Regions from separate parts of the Isoalcanivorax pacificus W11-5 genome, predicted to be linked through region 2. Evidence: predicted binding sites of a transcription regulator. Region 2 holds the regulator's gene; each other region holds the start of a gene.
What was found. The regulator sigma-54, encoded in region 2, starts transcription at its own class of promoters, with help from an activator protein. The targets are predictions, from matches to a motif close to TGGCACNNNNNTTGCTNT.

Region 1: a site for sigma-54 is predicted at 2,527-2,544, ahead of nirB (nitrite reductase large subunit NirB). Genes of this name have one in related genera too.
Region 3: a site for sigma-54 is predicted at 2,299-2,316, ahead of S7S_RS01310 (ammonium transporter). Genes of this name have one in related genera too.
Region 4: a site for sigma-54 is predicted at 2,116-2,133, ahead of S7S_RS11190 (circularly permuted type 2 ATP-grasp protein). Genes of this name have one in related genera too.

The regions. Positions count from the first base shown of each region.
Region 1 is NZ_CP004387.1:1,952,665-1,956,877, reverse strand. It holds gene nirB (nitrite reductase large subunit NirB) at 1-2,311, opposite strand, end outside; gene S7S_RS08785 (NarK family nitrate/nitrite MFS transporter) at 2,924-4,213, shown strand, end outside.
Region 2 is NZ_CP004387.1:965,335-969,547, forward strand. It holds gene rapZ (RNase adapter RapZ) at 1-815, opposite strand, end outside; gene ptsN (PTS IIA-like nitrogen regulatory protein PtsN) at 875-1,348, opposite strand; gene hpf (ribosome hibernation-promoting factor, HPF/YfiA family) at 1,370-1,669, opposite strand; gene S7S_RS04565 (RNA polymerase factor sigma-54) at 1,767-3,215, opposite strand; gene lptB (LPS export ABC transporter ATP-binding protein) at 3,445-4,170, opposite strand; gene lptA (lipopolysaccharide transport periplasmic protein LptA) at 4,167-4,213, opposite strand, start outside.
Region 3 is NZ_CP004387.1:270,774-274,986, reverse strand. It holds gene S7S_RS20080 (ATP-binding protein) at 1-1,536, shown strand; gene S7S_RS01315 (DUF6901 family protein) at 1,526-2,203, shown strand; gene S7S_RS01310 (ammonium transporter) at 2,529-3,740, shown strand; gene S7S_RS01305 (synaptic vesicle VAT-1 family membrane protein) at 3,782-4,213, opposite strand, start outside.
Region 4 is NZ_CP004387.1:2,470,641-2,474,853, reverse strand. It holds gene S7S_RS11195 (winged helix-turn-helix domain-containing protein) at 1-2,016, shown strand, start outside; gene S7S_RS11190 (circularly permuted type 2 ATP-grasp protein) at 2,172-3,608, shown strand; gene S7S_RS11185 (alpha-E domain-containing protein) at 3,602-4,213, shown strand, end outside.

The sequences.
Region 1 (4,213 bases), 990 kb from region 2:
GGCCCAGCGAGTCATGAATGATCACGTCCTGCAGATAGGCCAGCCCGCCTTCGAGGTTGTCGCGCCATACCGAGGTGCGTTGCAGCCGGTCTGCGGTGCGGATGTAGAACATCAGGAAGCGATCGATGTAGCGGATCAGCGTGGCGTCATCCAGGTCACTGGCGAACAGTTCCGCATGCCGGGGACGCATGCCGCCGTTGCCGCAGATATACAGATTCCAGCCTTTTTCCGTGGCGATGATGCCGACGTCCTTGCTCTGCGCCTCGGCGCATTCGCGGGTGCAGCCGGACACCGCCATTTTCAGTTTGTGTGGCGAACGCAGGCCGCGATAGCGCTCCTCGACATAGATCGCCATGCCAACGGAATCCTGCACTCCGTACCGGCACCAGCTGCTGCCGACACAGGATTTCACCGTGCGCAGTGACTTGCCGTAGGCATGCCCGGATTCAAAACCGGCGTCCACCAGTTCGCCCCAGATCAGCGGCAGCTGTTCCACCCGTGCGCCAAACAGATCGATGCGCTGGCCGCCGGTGATTTTCGTGTAGAGGTCGTATTTTTTCGCGACGTCGCCGATCACCAGCAGCTTGTCCGGGGTGATCTCGCCACCGGGCACGCGCGGCACCACGGAATAGGTGCCGTCCTTTTGCAGGTTGGCGAGGAAGGCATCGTTGGTGTCCTGCAACCCTGTGTGTTCCGGTCGCAGCACATAGTCGTTCCAGCAGGACGCCAGGATGGACGCCACGGTCGGCTTGCAGATCTCACAGCCTTTGCCCTGGCCAAAGCGGGCCAGCAGATCCGTAAAGGTGCGCACCTCGTGCACGCGTACCAGGTGGTAAAGCTCCTGGCGGCTGTAGGCAAAATGCTCGCAAAGGTGGTTATTCACCTCGATGCCCTGGCGCACCAGCTCTGCATCCAGCACCTGCTTGACCAGCGCCGCGCAGCCACCGCAACTCGCCGAGGCACGGGTTTCACTTTTCAAGGCGCCCACGGTGGTACAGCCGGCACTGATGGCCGAACACAACTGCCCTTTCGAGACGTTATTGCACGAGCAGATTTGCGCACTGTCCGGCAGGGCATCGACACCGAGCGCGGGCTTGCCACCAGCGTCCGGCAGAATCAGCGACACCGGTTGCGGTGGCAACGGCATGTCGTTGAGGCAGAACTGCAGCAGCATGCCGTAGTCGGCCACGTCCCCCACCAGCACCGCGCCCAGCAGTCGCTTGCCCTGCGGGTCGAGCACCAGTTTCTTGTAGACGCCGCTGGCGCCGTCCTCGAATACACAGCTCAGGCTGCCCGGTGTGCGCCCGTGCGCATCGCCAATGGAACCCACATCCACGCCCAGCAATTTCAGCTTGGTGCTCATGTCCGCGCCGGTAAAGCACCGCGTGTCATCACCCAGCAGGCGTGCGGCGCAGGCACGGGCCATGTCATAACCGGGCGCCACCAGGCCAAAGATCCGTCCCTGCCACAGCGCCACTTCGCCGATGGCAAAAATGTCCGGGTCCGAGGTCTGGCAGGCGTCATTGATCACCACACCGCCGCGCTCGCCGAGTTCAAGCCCGGCGTCGCGCGCCAGCGCATCCGCAGGACGGATACCGGCGGAAAATAGCACCAGATCCGTCTCCAGCGATTCACCGTCGGCGAATGCCAGCCGGTAACGGCTACTTTCGCCGCTGACAATCGCCGATGTGGCCTTGCCGGTATGCACCCGCACACCCAGCGCCTCGATCTTGCCGCGCAACAGGCGGCCGCCGTTTTCATCCAGTTGTACCGCCATCAATTGCGGCGCGAATTCCACTACATGGGTTTCCAGCCCCAGCCCGTTCAGGGCACGCGCCGCTTCCAGGCCCAGCAGGCCACCACCGATGACCACGCCGCGTTTCGATACGGCGGCGCTGTCGCGAATGGCTTCAAGGTCCTCGATGGTGCGGTACACCAGACAATGCGGCTGGTCGTTGCCTGGAATGGGCGGTACGAACGGATAAGAGCCAGTGGCCAGCACCAGCCTGTCATACGCCACCCGGTCGCCGTTGCTGCTCAGTACCACGCGTGCCTCGCGGTCGATCCGCTCCACCCGTTCACCCAGGCGCAACCTGATCCCGTGCTGCTCGAAAAAAGCCGTGCTGGTCAGCGCCAGGTCTTCGGTGGTGGCGCCACTGAACCAACTGCTGAGCTGCACCCGGTCATAGGCTGGCCGGGGTTCTTCACAGAACACCGTAATGTGATAGCCATGTTCGCGGGCAACCAGCTCTTCCAGCAGGTGCTGCCCGACCATGCCGTTGCCGATAATCACCAGTTCAGGTCTGCTCATGAACGCAACGCTCCTTCACCTGTCCGGCCTCTCCGCCCTGCCGGCACACAGGCCAGCGAAGTATGGAAAAGAGGCACAAAAAAAAGCGCTCACTGCCCGGGGGTGACCGGACCGTGAGCGCCTTTGCTCATTCATTCATCATGTTTTGCGATGCATACACCCAGGCTCGCCATTGAGCCGGGCGTGTTATGCACCGGACTGTCTCGGCAAGAGTCTCAGCAAGAGTTGTGCCAGCTTTCCGGCATGGGCGCCGACCAGCGCCAGAGCGCCCTCACAGCCGTCTTTCGCCATCGTGCAGCATCACGACTCGGCTGCGCGTGGAATTTCCCTGCATCACGCTTGTGCATCGCGCACCACAAGCATGCACGCCAGCGCAGCGCCGGCGACGAACAAACCGGCCCATGACCGCAGAACATCAGGTGTCCGCTTGCTGGTATGCATCCTGCATCCTGCCCTGCGGACAGCGCGCGGCAATGATGCCGCGCGCCACCTGTAACACGGGCAACGGCGCCCACCCACCCGGTTTTTCCGCCGGGCAGGTCCGGCGCCGTGGCATGCACGACACCCGGACGGGTGGGCCCGGTCCCCGCTATTCGCGAGTACGGAGACCTCATGGCTGCACAGCACGCGCGACTCAATCTGCTGAACCTGTCCGAACCCCGCATACGCCTGTTGCACCTGAGCTGGATGGCGTTCTTTGTCAGCTTTGTGGTGTGGTTTTCCCATGCCCCGCTGATGGGCGATATCCGCGAGGTGTTTGATCTCACCAGCGACCAGGTCAAGGCGCTGCTGATTCTCAACGTGGCGCTGACCATTCCCGCCCGCGTCGTCATTGGCTCACTGGTGGACCGCTTCGGTCCACGGCGGGTGTTTGGCTGGTTGCTGATCATCGCCGCACTGCCCTGCTGGGCATTCGCGCTGGCCACTACCTATGAACAACTGGCCGTCACGCGGCTGCTGCTCGGTTTTGTCGGCGCCGGCTTTGTGGTCGGTATCCGCCTGATCAGCGAATGGTTCCCGGCCAGGGAAGTGGGGCTTGCGGAAGGCGTGTACGGCGGCTGGGGCAATTTCGGTTCAGCGGCGGCGGCCATGAGCCTGCCGACGCTGGCGCTCCTGTTCGGCGGCGACAACGGCTGGCGCGGGGCTGTGGCCTGTACCGGCGTGCTGTCCTGCGTGTACGGTCTTGTCTTTCTCTGGCGGGCGCGCAACACGCCCGCCGGCGCATCCTATTTCCGTCCGAAAAAAGCCTCGGCACTGGAAGTCAGCAGCCGCCGCGATCTGTTTTTCTATCTGGCCATGTGTGTACCGCTGTACGGGGCGCTGCTGGTGATCGTCTGGCGTCTGGGACCGGGCCAGCTCGGCCTGTATGGCCTGAACGCACAACTGGCGCTGGTCGCCGTCATCCTCAGCCTGGCCATCGTGCAACTCTGGCAAATCTGGCGCGTCAATCATGCCCGGCTGCGCCAGGGCGTGCCCGAACACGACCGCTATCGCTTCCGGCAAGTGGCGATTCTTGACCTGGCCTATATGGTGACGTTTGGTTCCGAACTGGCCGTGGTGTCCATGCTGCCGCTGTTCTTTATCGACACCTTTGACCTGACCGCCGTCACCGCCGGCCTGCTCGCGTCCGGTTTTGCCTTCATGAATCTGGTCGCCCGCCCCGGCGGTGGCTGGCTGTCCGACCGCTTTGGCCGCAAACGCTCGCTGGCGCTGCTGCTGGCCGGTCTGGTGCTCGGCTATGGCCTGATGAGCCAGATCGGCAGCGGCTGGCCACTGGCCCTGGCCGTGATGGCGACCATGCTTTGTTCGTTCTTCGTGCAGGCGGGCGAAGGCGCGGTGTTTGCCACCGTGCCACTGATCAAGCGCCGCCTGACCGGGCAGATCGCCGGCATGGTGGGCGCC
Region 2 (4,213 bases):
CCGGCCTTGCGCAGACGTTCGGCCAGATGTTCCACCAGGTACACGGACCGGTGGCGGCCACCGGTGCAGCCGATGGCCACGGTCATGTAGCTGCGGTCGTTGGCTTCATAACGCGGCAGCCAGCGCAGCAGCCAGTGTTCCAGGTCGTCCAGCAGTTGCGCACTGTCGGGCTGGGCGTCGAGGAAATCGATAATGGGAGGCTGGCGGCCGTCGAACGGCCGCAGCGCCGGGTCCCAGTGCGGGTTGGGCAGCATGCGCGCGTCGAACACCAGGTCGGCATCCGGCGGCACGCCGTTCTTGAAACCGAACGATTCCAGCAGCAGTGACAGCCGGCCTTCACGTTGCGCCACGCGCATGCGGATCAGGTTGCGCAGGCTGTGCGGGTCCAGGTGGCTGGTGTCCACCAGCAGGTCGGCGGCGCCCTGGATGCTGGCCAGCAATTCGCCTTCGTGTCCGATGGCTTCCGAGAGAGACATGTTCTGGTCGCTCAGCGGGTGCCGGCGGCGGGTGGCGCTGAAACGGTTGAGCAGGGTGTCGTGGTCGGCGTCGAGGTAGATGACTTCGCACGCCACGCCCTGTGCTTTCACCTGCGCCAGCAGTTCGGCGAAGCAGGGGAGCTGGCTGCGCAGGTTGCGTGCGTCAATGCCGACGGCGACGCGCTGGATATCGTGGTTTTCTTCGCGCAATTGCGTGGCCAGCGTCGGCAACAGGCCCAGCGGCAGGTTGTCGACACAGTAGAAGCCCAGGTCTTCCAGTGCCTGCAACGCGGTGGTCTTGCCCGATCCGGAGCGGCCGCTGAGGATCAGCAGTTTCATGCAGCAGTCTCCCGTGAACGCCGCACTGCGGCGGCTGACGACATACGGCAGTCAGGGTATCAGGAAGCGAGTTGCAGTTCTGCCTCGGAATCGACGGCGGTGCGATAAAGATGGCTGGCGGAATTGGCGCCACGCAGGCCGTCGCGGAAGCTTTGTTCGTTAAAGAGGGCGGCGAGGTGGCTGAGCGTCTTGAGGTGTTGTTCGGGGTTGTCTTCGGGGACCAGCAGCACGAACACCAGGTCCACCGGGCGGCCATCGACGGCATCGAAATCGATCGCTTCGTCGAGGCTGATCAGCATGCCGACCGGCTGCTGGCAGGAAGCCAGACGGCAATGGGGAATGGCGATGCCTTCCCCAATGCCGGTACTGCCAAGGCGCTCACGGGCAATCAGGGCTTCGAAGACCTGTTGCTCCCCCAGTTCCGGGTTGCCCTGTGCGGCAAGCTGGGCAACCTGATCCAGCAGGCGCTTTTTGCTGGCGCCATGCAGGTGATAGTGGGTTCTTTCCGGAGTGAGCAGTTCCCGTACGCGCATGATGGTGCCTGATCGAGTCGGTTAGTGGCCGTGGTTACGGTTGACCGACTTCTCCTTGTGTTTGAGGATCTGTCGGTCGAGTTTGTCAGTCAGCATGTCAATCGCGGCATACATGTCTTCCGCCTCGGCGGTGGCGAACACCTCGCCGCCTGCGATGCGGATGGTCGACTCCGCCTTGTGCGTCTTCGGCTCCGGCGACAGGATCACCTGGATACTGGTGATGTGGTCGAAGTGGCGCTCAAGGCGGTTGAATTTCTCGTTCACGTATTCACGCAGGGCGTCGGTGATATCCAGGTGATGGCCGCTGATATTGATCTGCATGGGCTGACTCCTGTACAAGCTGTGTGATCCGCCGTCCTGCGGGGCCGGAGTGTAGCCTGTTCCTGAGGCGCTTGGTACCGCTGACGCTCCTGAGGCGCTACACCAGCCGCTTGCGCTCGCTGGACGCCGGAATTCTCATCGCCTCCCGGTACTTGGCGACTGTGCGTCGTGCCACCTGAATCCCCTGTTCGTTGAGCAGGCTGGCAAGCCGGCTGTCGCTCAGCGGCTTGCGTGGACTCTCGGCGGCAATCAGCTTCTTAATGATGGCACGAATGGCGGTACTTGAACATTCGCCGCCGCCGTCCGTTCCCACATGGCTGGAAAAGAAGAATTTCAGTTCAAACATGCCCCGTGGCGTGAACATGTATTTCTGGCTGGTGACGCGGGAAATGGTCGATTCGTGCATCTCCACGGCGCTGGCGATGTCGGCCAGCACCAGCGGTTTCATGGCCTCTTCACCGTATTCGAAGAAGCCCTGCTGCACCTCGACGATGCGCGAGGCCACCTTGAGCAGTGTCTCGTTGCGACTTTGCAGGCTTTTCAGGAACCAGCGCGCTTCCTGTAACTGGGCGCGCAGGTAGCTGTTGTCCTCTTCGCGCTGGCTCTTGCCGGCCAGGCTGGCGTAGTGGCTGTTCAGGCGCACTTTGGGCAGGGCCTCGCCATTCAGTTCCACCAGCCAGCGGCGGCCGCGCCGGCGCACGATCACGTCCGGCACGATGTAGTCGCGTTCACCGCTGCTGATGCTGTCGCCGGGATGTGGATTGAGGCTGCGCAACAGACGGATCACCTCGATCATCTCGTCTTCGTTGACAGCCAGGTGCCGGCGCAGGGTGGCGAACTCGCGGCTTTCCAGCAGTGGCAGGTGACGGGTCAGGGTCAGCGCCTGCTCGCGCCAGAGGGTGTCTTCGGGCAACTGGCGCAACTGGATGGCCAGGCACTCGGCCAGGTCGCGGGCGGCCACGCCGGGTGGATCGAACTGCTGTACCCGGTGCAGCACGGCGATCACTTCGTCTTCTTCGGGGAAGCTGTCGTCGGGGGCGTCGTCGCCGAGCATCTGGCGGGTGGCCTCGGCGATGTCCTCCAGCGTGCTGGTCAGGTAACCACGGTCGTCCAGGGATTCGATGATGGCGTAGGCGATGGCGCGGTCGGCGTCGCTGATGACGGCCAGGTTGAGTTGCCAGAGCAGGTGTTCATCGAGGGAGGTGGTGCCGGCGGTGCGCTCTTCCCAGGCGTCCATGTCGTCGTCGCTGGCGCCCGCACCGGAGGATTCGGTGTACGGGTCTTCCCAGTCGGTGTCGACTTCACTGTCGAGCTGGGCCAGGGTCTCCGGGTCTTCGCCCGTGACTTCGGCCAGCTCCGTGTCGTCGCTGGTGTCCTGGTCGTAGGGGTCGTTCTCTTCCAGTTCCAGCAGCGGGTTGGTGTCCACCGCTTCCTGGATCTCCTGGCGCAGGTCAAGCGTCGACAACTGCAACAGGCGAATCGCCTGCTGTAGTTGTGGCGTCATGGTCAGGTGCTGACCTATCTGTATCTGCAGACCCGGTTTCATGCGGATTTGCACTGCCCCCGAAGTGGTACGAAACGAGGGGCAGCATAGCAACTAGCAATTTCCGTGCCCATTCTTGAAAAAAACAAGGGGAAGGGGTAGGGCGTTGATTTTGCACCGAAGTGGTGCATTGGCGGGTGGTGCGGAAGGTGTGCGGGGGCTGCCGGCTCAAAAACAAAAGCTCGTAGCCCGCCGCTCGCAGCTCCCTGGCTGCACGCCCGGCGGGCGTGCTTCAAAGCCTGAAATCGGCGCCGAGGTAAACGTCGCGCACCTTCTGGTTGGCCAGGATGGTGTCGGCATCGCCGGCGGCGATGATGTGGCCTTCGCTGACGATGTAGGCGGTGTCGCAGATATCCAGTGTCTCGCGCACGTTGTGGTCGGTGATCAGGACGCCGATGCCACGGTCGCGCAGGTGGCGGATGATGCCCTTGATGTCGTTCACGGAGATCGGATCAACACCGGCGAAGGGTTCATCCAGCAGGATGAAGTGCGGATCGGTGGCCAGGCCACGGGCGATCTCGGCGCGGCGGCGTTCGCCACCGGAGAGGCTCATGCCCAGGCTGTCGCGCAGGTGGGTGATGTGGAATTCCTGCAACAGCTCTTCCATGCGCTGTTCGCGCGCACGCTTGTCCAGGTCCTTGCGGGTTTCCAGGATGGCCATGATGTTGTCGGCCACGGACAGGCGGCGGAAGATGCTGGCTTCCTGCGGCAGGTAGCCGATGCCGCGCCGGGCGCGGCCGTGCATCGGCAGGGCGGTGATATTGTCGCTGTTGATGGTGATGTAGCCGGCGTCCGGCGGCACCAGGCCAACGATCATATAAAAGCAGGTGGTCTTGCCGGCCCCGTTCGGGCCGAGCAGGCCGACCACCTGGCCGGCTTCCACCTGTAACGAGACGTCTTCGATGACACGGCGTCCCTTGTAGCTTTTTGCCAGGTTGTGGGCACTGAGCAGATTCACTGCGTTCCCTCTTCCGTGGGTGTGTTGTCGCCGCTGCTGCCCT
Region 3 (4,213 bases), 690 kb from region 2:
ATGGATTTCCTGGCCGGACTACTGGCGCCGCTGCTGGATCAGCAGAGCAGCGGCTTCTACATTATTGCCTCATTGCTGATCATGCTGGTGGTGGTGTTCTTCATGCACCGCACTTACCGCGCCTCACTGAAGGTGGAAGCCCGGCTGGCGGAATTTTCCTCGCTCACCAACAGCGTGTTCGGTGCCAAGCTGCGCCTGATCGAAACCAGTGCCGATGCCTACGACATCAATCGCAAAGTGCTCGGGCCACTGGCGCGGATCATCGACCAGTACTGCGTCTTCACCACCGACCTGCACGGCGTGCTGACCTACGCCAATGACAAGCTGGTCGACCTCAGCGGCACCCCGCTGACGGAACTGGTGGGCCGCCACCAGAAAGAGGTCGGCGTCCGCGCCATTCATGCCGAAGCCGCCAGCGACATGCGCCGCACACTGCAACAGGAGCGGGTCTGGCACGGCCAGCTCTGCCTGCGCACACGGGACAGCGGCATACGCTGGGTGGATACCTTCGTGTTCCCGCTGTCGTTCATCACCGAGGCGGACACCGGCTATATCTATTTCGGCACCGATGTCACCCGCTTCCATCAGCAGAACGATGCCCTGCGCCGCGAAGTCCGCAGCAAGGAAGCCTCCCTGCACCGGGCAGAAAACATGCTGCTGCACTCGGAGAAAATGGCCTCACTGGGGGTGATTTCTGCCGGCATTGCCCACGAGATCAACAATCCGATTGCCTACGTCAGCGCCAACATCAACCGCCTGGGTGAGTATCTGGAAACCCTGTCCGCGTTTGCCATTCGCGCCAGCGCCAAACTGCCGCCGGATCAGGTCGGTGACCTGTTCCCGCCCGCTGACGCGCCGCATAACCGCGACGACATTACCTACGCCGTGGAGGATTACCCTGCCCTGATGCAGGAAACTCGTGATGGTATCCTGCGCATCCGCAAGATCATCAGCGACCTGAAGAGTTTTTCCCACGAGGGCACCGACGCCTTTACGCCGGTGGATGTGCACAAATGCATCGAGACGGCGCTGAATCTGGCACGCCACGAACTGCGCCGGCAGATAAAGCTGGATGTGACGCTGAGTGCCGCCACGGCGCAGATCAGCGGTTCGGAGTCCCAACTCACACAGGTGCTGCTCAACCTGGTGGTGAACGCCGCGCAGGCCATGCAGGCGCAGCAGAGCCAGCCCGTGCCGGGCGTGATACAGATTCGCACCCGAAACCACGGCACGCACCTGATCATCGAGGTCATCGACAACGGCCCCGGCATTCAGCCCGAGCACATGGCCACCCTGTTCGAGCCGTTCTTCACCACCAAGCCGGTGGGCGAAGGCACCGGGCTGGGGCTGGCCATTTCGCAGGACATCGTCCAGCGCCACCAGGGCGAGATCAGCGTCCACAGCACACCGGGCGAAGGGGCGCATTTCAGTATCCGCCTGCCGCTGCTGAACGCGGCGTCAGCGCGCCCCGGCCTGGCCACCCCGGCGCCACCCTCCCGTCCCGGCCAGAAGGCGCACCGTCCCCATGGCCTATGAACTGACCTATCAGCTCACCTATGCCGACGGACGTGAAGACCACATTCCGGTGCGCCCGGACCCGGCCGACCACCGATTGCGCCCGGCCGCAGACTTCATCCCGCCAGCCTGGGCCGCCCTTACGCATCACCAGTGCAGCCACTGCACCCTGGACCCGGCCGAACACCCGTTCTGTCCGGTCGCGGTGAACATTGCCCACGCCTTCACCGGCCTGCGCGACGGCCGCTCCTATGAGCCGGTCACGCTCACCGTGGACACACCGCAGCGCAGCTACCGCACCGACACGACCCTGCAACGGGCGCTGAGCTCATTGCTCGGGCTGATCAGTGCGCTCAGCGACTGCCCACACACACGACCGCTGCACCCGATGGCGCTGCAGCATCTGCCGCTGGCCACGGAAGAGGAAACCTTCACCCGGGCGCTGTCCGTGCTGTTGTTGCGCGAATACCTGGCCGGGCGCGACGGGCACGATGTGGCCGCCACGATGGAGCGCCTGTACGCCAACCTGAACCAGCTCAACCGCAGCTTCGCCCGGCGCCTGGCGGACGCCGGCGACTCCGACGCGGCAGTCAATGCCATCGTGCTGCTGGATGTGCTGGCCCGCGACATCAGCTTCGAACTGAGCGAGCATCTGCCACGCATGAAGGCGCTGTTCGGCACACCCTGACTGCACCGTCCTGGTGCCACATCCACCGTCCGCCACCCCCGACCTTTTCTCCCGCCCACCCCGAGGCGCCAGATAACAGTGCATCGCACCATTTCAGGCACGCTTTGTGCATCCTTATGGCACAGCGCAGCGGCGTGCAGCGCCGCCGGCAGCCCCCTGATGACGCAGGTCTGGCCGGCAAACCCTGCAAGCCACTGATTTACATCGCGTATCGTCCGGCACCTGCCGCGCAGACGCAGGGCACGAACGGCTTTATGCGCACTGATATCGTGCACCGCATGGCCATGCGCACCATTTCGGTACACGCACGTAATGGGAGATCACCGTGGATTCAGTACACAGCGCCGTCGCCACGCTTACGGCCAGCGCCAATACGTTGTTCATTCTGCTGGGCGCCATCATGGTCCTGGCCATGCACGCCGGCTTCGCCTTTCTGGAAGTAGGCACCGTGCGGCACAAGAACCAGGTCAATGCGCTGGTCAAGATCATGACCGACTTCGGCGTCTCGACCCTGGCCTACTTTTTTGTCGGTTATCAGATCGCCTACCAGACCCATTTCATGGTCAGCGCCACCGAGCTCACCGCCGAGCATGGCTACGCGCTGGTGAAGTTCTTCTTCCTGGTGACCTTCGCCGCCGCCATCCCGGCCATTATTTCCGGCGGCGTGGCAGAGCGTGCGCGCTTCTATCCGATGCTGGTGGCCGCCGCCCTGTGCGTGGGCCTGATCTACCCGTTCTTCGAAGGCATCATCTGGAACGGCAACTACGGTGTGCAGGACTGGCTGGAAACCACCTTCGGCGCGCCGTTCCATGATTTCGCCGGCTCCATCGTCGTGCACGGCATGGGCGGCTGGCTGGCGCTGGCGGCGATCCTGCTGCTGGGCACGCGGCGCGGCCGTTTCCGTCAGGGACAACTGGTGGCCTTCGCACCCTCGAACATCCCGTTCCTGGCACTCGGCGCCTGGGTACTGACGGTCGGCTGGTTCGGCTTCAACGTGATGTCCGCGCAGACACTGGACGGCATCTCCGGCCTGGTGGCGGTGAACAGCCTGATGGCCATGGTCGGCGGCATCATTGCCTCCATGCTGGCCGGCCGCAAAGACCCCGGCTTTATTCACAACGGTCCGCTGGCCGGGCTGGTGGCCGTGTGTGCCGGCTCTGACCTGATGCATCCGGTCGGCGCGCTGATCACCGGCGCGGTGGCGGGCGTGCTGTTCGTGCTGCTGTTCGGTTACATGCAACGCAAACTGCAGAAAGTGGATGATGTGCTCGGTGTCTGGCCACTGCACGGGGTGTGCGGTCTGTGGGGCGCGCTGGCGGCCGGCATTTTCGGCCTGGAAGCCTTCGGCGGCCTGGGCGGCGTGAGTTTCCTGTCGCAGTTGATCGGTGCGCTGATGGGGGTCGGCATTGCCTTTGGTGGCGGGCTGGTCTGCTACGGCCTGGTCAAAGCGCTGTCCGGCCTGCGCCTGAGCGAAGAAGAAGAATTCGACGGTGCCGACCTCAGTATCCACAAGATCGGCGCCAACGGCGTCGACTGACAACCGATACACCGTGGCGGGCGATAACGCCCGCCACGTCTTCAGGGCACCAGCAGCACCTTGCCGATATTGCGCCGCGCCTCGATCCAGGCGTGCGCTTCGCCCGCCTCACTGAACGAAAACGCGCGGTCCACATGCGGGCGCACCCAGCCGTCCTGCCAACCCGCCAGCAGTGCATCCATCCATTCGCGAATCTTGTCCACCTCGTGCCACAGGTGGCCCATGTTTACACCGAAGGTGCCCCGGTTTTCATTCATCAATGACACCGGATGGATGAACGGCATTTTCAGCGCTGTCTTCAGCAGCTTGAGTTTGCCCGCCACGCCGTTGGCCGAGGCTTCCGACACACCGAACATGCCCAGCCGGCCGGTATGACGCAGGGCGCGCAGGCTCTTGCGCCAACTGTCGCCGCCGAGGGGATCGGTCACCAGTTCCACGCCTCGACCGTCGGTGAGGTGCATCACTTCCGCCAG
Region 4 (4,213 bases), 1.5 Mb from region 2:
CGGCAGCGGTTGCTGTCGCTGACCGAAGGCTGGGCGGCTGGCATCAAGCTGGCGTTGCTGGCGCAGGCGCCGGCTGGGCCGCTGCGGTTTTCCGACCAGCCGGCGCTGCTGGATTATTTTGCCGAGGTGGTGATCCATGATCTGCCTCCGGCAGTACATCGTTTTTTACTGCACACGGCAGCACTGGAGCGTTTTTGCGAACCGTTGTGTGATGCGCTGCTGGACGGACCGGGCAGTAGCGCACCGGTGCTGTCCTATCTGCAATCGCGCGAGCTGTTTCTGCACCCGGTCGAGGACCACCCAGGCTGGATGCGCTACCACACGCTGTTCCAGGAGTTTCTGCTGGCGCGCTTGCAGACCAGTGCGCCGGACACGCTTGACCAGCTGCATCGCCGGGCGGCCTGTTGGTGGCGTGACCATGCGGAGGAAGAGAGTGCGTTGCAGCATGCGCGCCAGGTGGCGGCTCCGCATTTTTTCGAACAGATGCTCACGCAGTGCTGCTATCTGTGGCACCAGCGCGGTGACTACACACGCATCATGCACTGGCTGCTGGCGTTGCCGGAAGCGCAGGTGGTGCCGAATACGGATCTGTGCGGCCCGTTGATCGGTGCGTTGATTCTGTCGCGGCGTTTCAATCAGGCGCGCTACTACATTGACGCCTCGCTGGCGGTGCCGCCGGCCGAGCGCCAGGGGCGCTTTGCGGAAGCCTGGACGCCGGCCTTTCTGGAAAGCATGTTGCTGTTTTTCCAGCGCGACTGTCATTTTCGTATCGATGATGATCAGGCAGTATTGCTCGCCTCCACCGGGCAGCATGATGTGCGTGCTTTTTCGCTGGCGATCATTGCTTACCATTATCTGTTGCATGCGGAATTCGACACGGCGTTGCATTACGCCCAGCGCGCAAAGGATATTCTCTCGCGGCTCGGCTACCGTTACCTGGAAAGCTACGCCGACCTGATCCTGGTGCTGTGCGACCGCAATCGTGGCCGTATGCTGCACGCCACCCAGTCGGTGCATGAGATGTTCCGGCGCTACCAGCCTGATGCGCCGGGCCCGGCCTGGGTCAATGCCGCCACGGCGATGATGGTGTTGCATTACGAGATGAGCCAGCTTGACCAGGCCCGTCATCTTGGTGACAGCCTGTTGCCCAGGGTCAGTTCCTCCTGCGCCACCGAGGTGATTGCGGCGGCGTATCTGAATATGAGCCGGTTGTTCGATCTGGCTGGCCAGCCGGGCCGGGCGCAACGGCTGTTGCAGCATCTGGAACGGATTCTCACGCTGGGGAATTACGACCGTTTTGTCAGCCAGCTTGTGCACGAAAAAATGCGTCAGGCCTTCGCCGCCGGCGATCACCATCGCATGGAGCAGGTGATGACGGAATATCGCCTGCTGCCCCGTTTGCTGGCCGGCGAATGGCAGGCCGCCGGGACCTATGATGAAAACCGCGAACGGGCCGGCATGGGCGTGGTGCTGTGGCTGTGGTCGCGGCAGGATTATGACCGTGCCGACGGTGTGCTCGCGGCCATTGCCGGCATGTTGCGCCGGCAGGGCGCCAATGCCAGGGCGCTGGTGGCCGATGCCTGCCGGGTGGCGGGCACCTGGCGTCGGGGGCGGCCTGCTGCCGCGCGACAGCAGTTGAAAGCGCTGATAGCACGTTATGGCCTGGAAGCGCTGAATCGTACTGCTTTTGATGAAGCACCGGGCCTGGCGCTGGTGGTCGCGGAGGCGCACCGGCTTGGCGAGGTGACCCTGCCGGATATCTACCTGCAGATGTTCGCCTCGCTGTTGCCGTCCACTCAGATGCCGGTGGCTGCACCCGTGACTGCCGCGCTCACGGCCCGCGAGGCGGAGATCCTGACGCTGCTGCGTGATGGCCTGTCCAACCGCGAGATCAGTGAAACCTCCGGTGTGGCAGTGACGACGATCAAATGGCACATGAAGAATATTTTCGCCAAGCTCGGAGTCAGCAGCCGTGCCGAGGCCATTGTCTGGCTGGCCCGGCATGGACAGCCCTGATACGTTGCCTGGGTGCGTTGCGTTGGTGCGCGAATTGATCCGTTGTGGTGCGGTGCGCCATTTTCGGGCCTGAAGCAGGCGGATTTACGCAGTGGTTGTTGGCATGGTGGTTGCTGAGGTCCTCAGGCAGGAGACGATGTCGAGGGCAGGACCTGATGATCAAGGTGACTACACCGCCCGCAGGCGGGTTTGACGAGATGTTTGGCGCACCCGGCAAGGTGCGGGAACAATATGCCGCCTACTGGCGCTGGCTCGAAGGGGTGTCGATGGACACCATCGAGCGCAAGCGCAAGGAAGCGGATCTGCTTTTTCACCGGGTCGGGATTACCTTCAATGTGTACGGCGCCGAGGAGGGCACCGAACGGCTGATCCCGTTCGACAGCCTGCCGCGCATCATCCCGGCGGCCGAGTGGCAGGCGCTGGAGCAGGGCATCCTGCAACGGGTCGAGGCGCTGAACCTGTTTCTGCACGATATCTATCACGACCAGGCGATCCTGAAATCCGGCCGCATTCCGGCGGATCAGGTATTTGCCAATGCCCAGTACCAGCCCTGCATGCAGGGGCTGGACCTGCCAAACGCCATCTATGCGCATATCGCAGGTGTCGATCTGATCCGCAACAACGACGGCGATTATTATGTGCTGGAGGACAACCTGCGCACGCCGTCGGGGGTCTCCTACATGATCGAAAACCGCCGCATGCTGATGCGGCTGTACCCGGAATTGTTTGCGAAGCATCGCGTGGCGCCGGTGGACCATTATCCGGCACTGCTGCACGAAATGCTGGCGCAGAGTTGCCATGTCGCAAGCCCGTGCGTAGTGGTGCTGACACCCGGCCGCTACAACAGTGCCTATTTCGAACATGCCTTCCTCGCCCGGCAGATGGGCGTGGAGCTGGTGGAAGGTGCTGACCTGTTCACCAAGGGGGGCTTCGTCTACATGCGCACGACCGCCGGCCCGCAGCGGGTGGATGTGATCTATCGCCGTATTGATGACGCCTACCTGGACCCGCTGGCGTTCGAGCCGGATTCCATGCTTGGTGTGCCGGGCCTGATGTCTGCCTACCGTGAAGGCAATGTGGTGCTGGCCAATGCGGTCGGTACCGGTGTGGCGGATGACAAGTCGATTTACCCCTATGTGCCGGACATGATCCGCTTTTACCTCGGCCAGGAACCGATCCTGAAAAACGTACCCACCTGGCAGTGTCGCAAGGCAGATGATCTTGGCCACGTGCTCGACAACCTGCATGAGCTGGTGGTGAAGGAAGTCCATGGCGCCGGTGGCTACGGCATGCTGATCGGCCCGGCCAGTACGCGCGAGCAGATCGAGCAGTTCCGCAAGCAACTGGTGGCGTATCCGGAGAACTACATTGCGCAACCGACGCTGTCGCTGTCCAGTTGCCCGGTCTTCGTCGAGGAGGGCATCGCGCCACGGCATATCGACCTGCGGCCGTTCGTCCTCAGTGGCCGCGAGGTGCGTCTGGTGCCGGGCGGGCTGACCCGTGTGGCCATGAAAGAAGGCTCGCTGGTGGTGAACTCGTCGCAGGGCGGTGGCACCAAGGACACCTGGGTACTGGAGGCGCCGTCATGCTGAGCCGGACCGCATCGGAACTGTACTGGATGTCGCGGCACCTGGAGCGCGCGGAGAATATCGCCCGGATGCTCGACGTGGCCTGGAACCTGTCACTGATCCCGTTTTCGGAAACGGTGAACGAGGAAGTCGCCGCGCCCCTGAAAATCACCGGCAGCCTGGAACGCTATATCGAGAAATACGATACGGTGCAGGTCAACAATGTGCTGCACTTTTTCGCTCTGGATGAAGACAACCCCGGCAGCATTTACTGCTGCATCCGCCAGGCACGCGAAAACGCCCATGCGGTGCGTGGCAAGATCACCAGTGAAATCTGGGAGAGCATCAACACCACCTGGATCGAGCTGCAGAACATCCGTCGCTACGGCCTGATCGCCATGGGCGCCAGCGCTTTCCTGGACTGGGTGAAGGAGCGCTCGCACCTGTTTCGGGGTGCTACCTACGGCACCATCATTCGCAACGATGCGTTCCGTTTTATCCGCATCGGTACCTTTATCGAACGCGCCGACAACACCGCCCGGATTCTGGATGTGAAGCACCAGATACAGGGGCCGAAGGGCAATAGCGCGGTGGATTATTACCGCTGGAATGCCCTGTTGCGGTCGGTC